3 regions of the Streptomyces sp. NPDC006602 genome follow, and region 1 is predicted to be linked to each of the others. Evidence: riboswitches for the same ligand, from Rfam matches in the RefSeq annotation. Region 1 holds a riboswitch; each other region holds the start of a gene.
What was found. Region 1 has a riboswitch for S-adenosylmethionine ahead of ACFYO2_RS03080 (amino acid ABC transporter permease). Riboswitches for the same ligand answer to the same signal wherever they lie in the genome.
Positions count from the first base shown of each region.

Region 2: it holds a riboswitch for S-adenosylmethionine, as region 1 does, so the genes downstream of both, thrC (threonine synthase) here and ACFYO2_RS03080 (amino acid ABC transporter permease) in region 1, are expected to answer to the same signal.
Region 3: it holds a riboswitch for S-adenosylmethionine, as region 1 does, so the genes downstream of both, ACFYO2_RS02200 (aminotransferase class V-fold PLP-dependent enzyme) here and ACFYO2_RS03080 (amino acid ABC transporter permease) in region 1, are expected to answer to the same signal.

Region 1 is NZ_JBIAHG010000001.1:669,102-671,359, forward strand. Features, by position in the region: gene ACFYO2_RS03080 (amino acid ABC transporter permease) at 1-892, opposite strand, end outside; SAM riboswitch class IV at 1,219-1,327, opposite strand; gene ACFYO2_RS03085 (glutathione S-transferase C-terminal domain-containing protein) at 1,393-2,256, opposite strand.
Region 2 is NZ_JBIAHG010000029.1:71,084-73,341, reverse strand. Features, by position in the region: gene thrC (threonine synthase) at 1-1,030, opposite strand, end outside; SAM riboswitch class I at 1,049-1,207, opposite strand; gene ACFYO2_RS39765 (glucosyl-3-phosphoglycerate synthase) at 1,395-2,258, shown strand, end outside.
Region 3 is NZ_JBIAHG010000001.1:480,087-482,344, forward strand. Features, by position in the region: gene ACFYO2_RS02200 (aminotransferase class V-fold PLP-dependent enzyme) at 1-923, opposite strand, end outside; SAM riboswitch class IV at 1,085-1,201, opposite strand; gene trpD (anthranilate phosphoribosyltransferase) at 1,277-2,258, opposite strand, start outside.

The DNA.
Region 1 (2,258 bases):
TGGCACCGCGGGCGTAGTGCCGCTCGACGTAGAACTGGACGACGGAGACGACGCTGGTGAGGATCAGGTACCAGACGGTGACGACCAGCAGCAGCGGCACGATGTCGCCGGGGTAGGTGGAGCCCATGGTCTGCGCGGAGCCGAACAGGTCGAGCAGGGAGACGTAGAAGACCAGCGAGGTGCCCTTGATCAGACCGATGAGCTGGTTGACGTAGTTCGGGATGATCGAGCGCAGCGCCTGCGGAAAAACGATCTTCCGGAACTGGTAGCTCTTCGGCAGGCCGAGGGCTGCTGCGGCCTCCTGCTGGCCCTGGTCGACGGAGAGGATGCCGCCGCGGACGACCTCGGCCGCGTAGGCGGCCTCGTTGAGGCTGAGGCCGATGACGGCGACGACCATGTCGGTCGCGAGTTTCGACTCGTCGAAGGAGAAGAAGGCCGGGCCGAAGGGAATGCCGACGCTCAACGTCTTGTACAGGGCACTGAAGTTGTAGAGGAGGATCAGCACCACGATGAGCGGGATGGAGCGCAGGGCCCAGACGTACGTCCAGCTGACCGCGCGCAGCACGGGGCTCTTCGACAGCCGGGCCAGGGCGAGCACGATGCCGCCGAGGAGGCCCAGCACCGCGCTGTAGGCGGTGACTTCGAGGGTGATCAGCAGGCCGTCGAGGATGGTGGGGCGCGCGAACCAGTAGCCCCAGCGGTCCCACTGGTAGAAGGGGTTGGTCACCAGCCCGTGCACGAACTGGGCGACCAGGACCAGCACGACCGCGGTGGCGATCCAGCGTCCGGGGCGCCTCAGCGGCAGAACTCGCTGGGCGGTGAGGGGTTTCGACGGTTCGTCGGCGGTGGCCGTCTCGGGGAGGGTGACGGTGGCGCCAGGGGGTTCACTCATGGTGGGCTCCGGCTGGGTGGGAACACTGCGGAAGCGCGGCGGCATGCGGGGGCGCACACGACGGCGAGGTACCGGGGGCGGGGGAGGACAACGGCACACCGACACGGGCGGTGTTCGTCAGGGGATGCGGGGGCTGCGGGGAGAGGTCAGCCCCGACAGCGGGCACAGCCCGGTGCGGTACACAGTGCGCTGTTCACGCGGAGCAGATCGACGGCACGATCGGCGACGAGAGGGTTCGGGTACGGCCGTACGCAGCCCTGCGGGCGGCGCATCGCCGTCCTGGGAGCTGCGTACATGGCGTCACCGTCACTGTTCCGGCCCTGTGGGCCTCGCGCTTACCGAAGTGTTTTCGGTCCGGTCGTCACCTGGGGCACCCCACCGCGGTGCGAGGGTTGCCGGTCAGCTAGCCAGGGCTTGTCGCTGACGCTCATGACCGTTCTGGGCCGTAGTTAAGACAATTGCCCGAACGAATGTCAACGCCGGTCCACCAGGTGGAACAGCTAATGGGCTGAGTGTGCCGTCCAGTCCAGGATCTGGACGGCTGCTCCGGCGGCCTCCAGGCCCTGGCAGCGGGCGTGGTGACGGCGTGCGATGCCGCCGAGGTCGAGCTGGCCGCCGAAGGCCGGGTGGGCGGCCAGGCGGCGGGCGTAGGCCCACAGGGTCGGGTGGTCGGCGATGCGCTGGACGGCGGAGGCGTCGAGGTGGTTGCGGTGCACGGTGTCGAGTTGGACCAGGGCGACCCACAACTCGACGTCGGCGGCGGTGATTTCGTCGCGGATCAGGTACGTGCGTCCTTCGAGCCGGCGTTCCAGGGCGCCGAGCGTTTCCAGCAGCGTGGTCAGTGCCATGTCACGTTCCACCGGCTCGCCACCGGCCGATCCGGCGCGCTGCGCGGCCTGTTCGATGCCCTGCGCGCACATCCGCTCGACCGCCTCGATCTCCGACTCCGCGCCGCACGGGTAGAGCGAGAGACGGCCCCCGCCAAACCGGCGGTCGAGGTCGCGCATGATGTCCGGGGCATGGGTGCTGACGATCCGCCCGGACCAGTCGTCGCTGAGCACCGGCGCGACGGCCGGACCGGTGTACCGGTGGGCGCTGGCCTCGAACAGCGGCCGCAGGGCCGAGTGGCCGCCCTCGGGGCAGTCGGGGACGGCCGGCAGGAAGGTGGCCGGACAGACGGTGTCCAGGCCCAGCAGGCCGTGCGTGATGGCGATGCGCAGGCCGTCGGGACAGGCGGTCGACAGATGGAGGCGGTAGCGGCCCGGAACGGCGTAGTGGCCGCTGCGCGCGTCCCGGCCGATCCTGCCCCGGAAGGCGGGCGCGGGTCGGTCGGAGGTGTGGGCGGCCAGCGGTGTGACGGTCATGA
Region 2 (2,258 bases), on a different contig from region 1:
GCGCGATGTCGAGGACGTAAGGACCGTCCGCCGGGTTGCCGATGGCCAGCGACTTGGCGATGGTGTTCGGCTTCTGCGGGCGGACGACGTCGTGCCCGGCCTTGTAGGCGACGGACACCGGCGAGCAGCCCTCGGCCTGGGCGCCGAAGATCTTGTACGGCTTGTCCTCGACGAGCCCGAGATCGATCAGCTCCTTCAGACCCTTGTCGATCTTCGTGAGCTGTGAGCCGGAGGCGATCGGCACCACCAGCTGGTCCGGGAGCTGCCAGCCGAGCTGCTCGCAGATCTCGTACGCCAGGGTCTTGGAGCCCTCGGCGTAGTACGGCCGCAGGTTGACGTTGACGAAGCCCCAGCCCTCGCCGGCCGGGTCGCCGATCAGCTCGGAGCAGAAGCGGTTCACGTCGTCGTAGTTGCCCTCGATGCCGACGAGCTCGCCGCCGTAGATGGCGGCCATGACGACCTTGCCCTGCTCCAGGTCGTGCGGGATGAACACGCAGGAGCGAAAGCCCGCGCGGGCGGCGGCGGCGCCGACGGCACCGGCCAGGTTGCCCGTGGAGGAGCAGGAGAGGGTGGTGAAGTCGAACGCGCGGGCGGCCTCGATGGCCTGGGCGACGACGCGGTCCTTGAAGGAGTGCGTCGGGTTGCCGGAGTCGTCCTTGACGAAGAGCTTGCCGGCCTCGACACCCAGCTCGCGGGCGAGGTTGTCGGCCTTGACGAGCTTGGTCCAGCCGGGGTTGATGTTGGGCTTGTCCGCCACGTCGGCCGGGACGGGCAGCAGCGGCGCGTAGCGCCAGATGTTCGCGGGGCCCGCCTCGATCTGCTTGCGGAGCTCCTCCGTGTCGTAGCCGGAGAAGTCGTACGCGATCTCGAGCGGGCCGAAACACTCCTCGCACGCGAAGACCGGGCCGAGGGGCACGCGGTGGCCGCACTCGCGGCAGCTCAGCGCGGCGGCGGGGCCGAGATCGACGGGGGAATCCGCGGGGACGTTCGCGGTGTTGTCCGTGGTGCTTGCAACAGTCTGCGCAGCCATGTGAGGCGAGGCCCTTTCTCCTCATCTTCCTCACGACGCATCTCGCCGTGAGACGGATTTGGCACCTTCCCGAGCCGGGGAGCCTCGCGAAGACGATCGTCAGTGATCGCTACGAGACCGGCTGGAGGGTTGCCGGGGCTTCATCGGGCCGTATCCCTCTGCCCCTCTGGATGAGCGGTATGAAGTTGTTGATCGTTGAAACGGAACGCCGACCCCGACATGCGATGGTCATCAGCGTTGTTCAAGACTGTAACCGAAGGCCAGGACAGTTGAGATAGCCGTCCGAACCGCGAGATGGATCACATGTTCCACAAGAGAGCATGGATCAGACGCTCGCCGAGAGAACGCAGAGGAGCCGCGCACCGTGCTGAATGAGGTCGAGCGTTGGCTGAGCACTCGCTCCTGGTCGAAGACCGATCGCCCGCTCCACAAGATCCTGGCTGCGAAACGCGCCACGCGACAGTCGGTCAGTGTCGTGCTGCCCGCGCTCAACGAGGAGGAGACGGTCGGTGACATCGTCGCCGTGATCCGTCATGACCTCATGCAACAGGTCCCGCTCGTCGACGAGATCGTCGTCGTCGACTCGGGATCGACCGACCGTACGTCCGAAGTGGCAGCCGCCGCTGGGGCCCGGGTCGTCCACCGCGACGACATCCTCCCCCGCATCCCGATCGCCCCCGGCAAGGGCGAGGTGCTCTGGCGCTCGCTCCTGGCCACCAGCGGCGACATCGTCTGCTTCATCGACGCCGACCTGAAGGAGTTCTCCTCCGACTTCGTCTCCGGCATCGTGGGCCCGCTGCTCACCGAGCCCGGGGTCCAGCTCGTCAAGGGGATGTACGACCGTCCCCTGGGCGGCGCGGCCGGTCAGGGCGGCCGGGTCACCGAACTGATGGCCCGCCCGCTGCTCAACATGCACTGGCCACAGCTGGCCGGTTTCGTACAGCCGCTCGGCGGCGAGTACGCGGCCCGCCGCTCACTGCTCGAACAGCTGCCGTTCCCGGTCGGGTACGGCGTCGAGCTGGGCATGCTGGTCGACGCCCTGCACCTGGTGGGCCTGGACGCGCTCGCCCAGGTCGACGTCGGGGTGCGCAAGCACCGCCACCAGGACGGCCAGGCACTGGGCCGCATGTCCGCCGCGATCTACCGCACGGCCCAGCTCCGGCTGGCCCGCGGGCACCTCATCCGTCCGTCCCTCACGCAGTTCGAACGGGGCGAGGACGGCTTCGAG
Region 3 (2,258 bases), 190 kb from region 1:
GTGTCGAAGCCGGCCTCGGTGAGCGCCTTGCAGGCGGAGGCGATGGAGTAGACCCCGATGACGTTGGGCGAGCCGGCCTCGTGCCGGGCGGCGCTCTCGTGCCACTCCACGTCCACTCCCCCGTCCGCGCGCCGCGTGACCTTGCGGCTGGCGCCGCCGCCCGCGAGGTACGGCTCGGCCGCGCGCAGCCAGTCGGCACGGCCGGCCAGGACGCCGGAGCCGAAGGGGGCGTACAGCTTGTGCCCGGAGAACGCGACCCAGTCGACGTCGAGGTCCCGGACCGAAAGGGGGTGGTGCGGGGCCAGTTGGGCGGCGTCCAGGACGATCCGGGCGCCGTGCGCGTGCGCGGCGGCGGCCAGCTCCCGTACCGGCCACAGCTCACCGGTGACGTTCGAGGCGCCGGTCACGCAGACCAGGGCCGGGCTGTACGGGTCACGGTCCGCGAGGGCGCGCTCCAGGGTCGCCACCGCCTGCCGCGGGGTGCGCGGGGCGTCGAGGTAGCTGACGCGGGCGTCCTGCCAGGGCAGCAGCGAGGCGTGGTGCTCGGTCTCGAAGACGAAGACCTGGCAGTCTGCCGGGAGCGCGGCGGCCAGGAGGTTGAGCGAGTCGGTGGTGGACCGGGTGAAGACCACCTGGTCGTCGGCGCGGCAGTCGAGGAACTCGGCGACCGTCGTGCGGGCGTTCTCGAAGAGGTCGGTGGACAGCTGGGAGAGGTAGCCGGCGCCTCGGTGCACGCTGCCGTAGTAGGGCGCGTACGCCGCCACGTCGTCCCAGACCCGCTGCAGCGCCGGCGCGCTGGCCGCGTAGTCGAGCGCGGCGTAGGTGACCTCGCCGCCGGTGACGAGCGGGACGGTGACATCCCGGCCCAGAACGGGCAGCGGCGCACAAAGCGACTGGGCGGCGGCAACGGTGGAGACAGACATGGCGAACTCCCGTGACAGACAAGGCGGAATAACCGTGCGAGCGCGTACGGCTCCAGCACGGAGGAAAGTGAAAGGGGTAGGCGGAAGCGGGGCTCTGCGCCCTATCGCATTCGCTTGCTCACGAGAGACTCCTCGACGACCAGGACCCCTGGTGTGCGAGGGATCCGCGCTTGCCGTAGGCCTTGCTGCCCACGACCTGGTCTTCACCCGGGGCACCCCGCCACGGACGGAGGGTTGCCGGACAGTCGGCCGGGGCCTCATGACTGTCACTCATGACCTGTACAGAAACGTATGCGAAGTGATCGTGGTCCCGCAACCCGTGTCCGGATCGCGGGACAACACCACGTGCGGTGCTACGCGTTGCTGGCCGCCACCCACCGCTCCAGCGTCCGCTTGGCCGCCCCGGAGTCGATCGAGTGAGCCGCCCTGGCCATCCCGGCGCCGATCTGCTCGGCCAGCGGCGCTCCGGTCGGCTCCAGCGCCACCAGCGCCGCCGCCGAGTTCAGCAGTACGGCATCCCGCACCGGGCCCGGCTCACCGTCCAGCAGCCGCCGGGCGACCTCGGCGTTGTACGACGCGTCGGCGCCCCGCAGCGCCTCGACCGGCACCAGTTCGAGGCCGACGTCCCGCGGATCGAAGGCCTCCTCGGCGACCTTGCCGTCGCGCACGACCCACACCCGGGAGGTGGCCGTGGTCGTCAGCTCGTCGAGGCCGTCGTCGCCGCGGAACACCAGCGCCGAGGAGCCGCGCTCGGCCAGTACGCCGGCGATGAGCCCCGCCATCCGGGTGTCGAAGCAGCCGACCGCCGAGGCGGTGACCCGGGCCGGGTTGGTCAGCGGACCGAGGAGGTTGAAGGAGGTCGGAATCCCCAGATCCCGCCGGACCGCGCCGACGAAGCGCATCGAGGGGTGGAACTTGGCCGCGAAGCAGAAGGTGATCCCGGCCTCCTGAACCACCCGAGCGACCCCCTCGGGCGACAGCTCCAGGTTGATGCCGAGCTTCTCCAGCACGTCCGACGACCCGCTCGCCGAGGACGACGCCCGGTTGCCGTGCTTGACGACCTTCGCCCCGGCGCCCGCGATCACGATGGCGGACATCGTCGAGATGTTGACCGTCTTGGCCCGGTCGCCACCCGTTCCGACGATGTCGACGGCCGGCCCCGGGATGTCCAGCGGCAGCGCGTGCGCGTACATCGCCTCGACGAGACCGTTGATCTCCTCGACCGTTTCTCCCTTGGCCCGCAGCGCCACCATGAAGCCCGCGATCTGGGCGTCCGTGGCCTCGCCGCTCATGAAGCGGTCCATCGCCCACGCCGTGTCGCCGGCACTCAGGTCC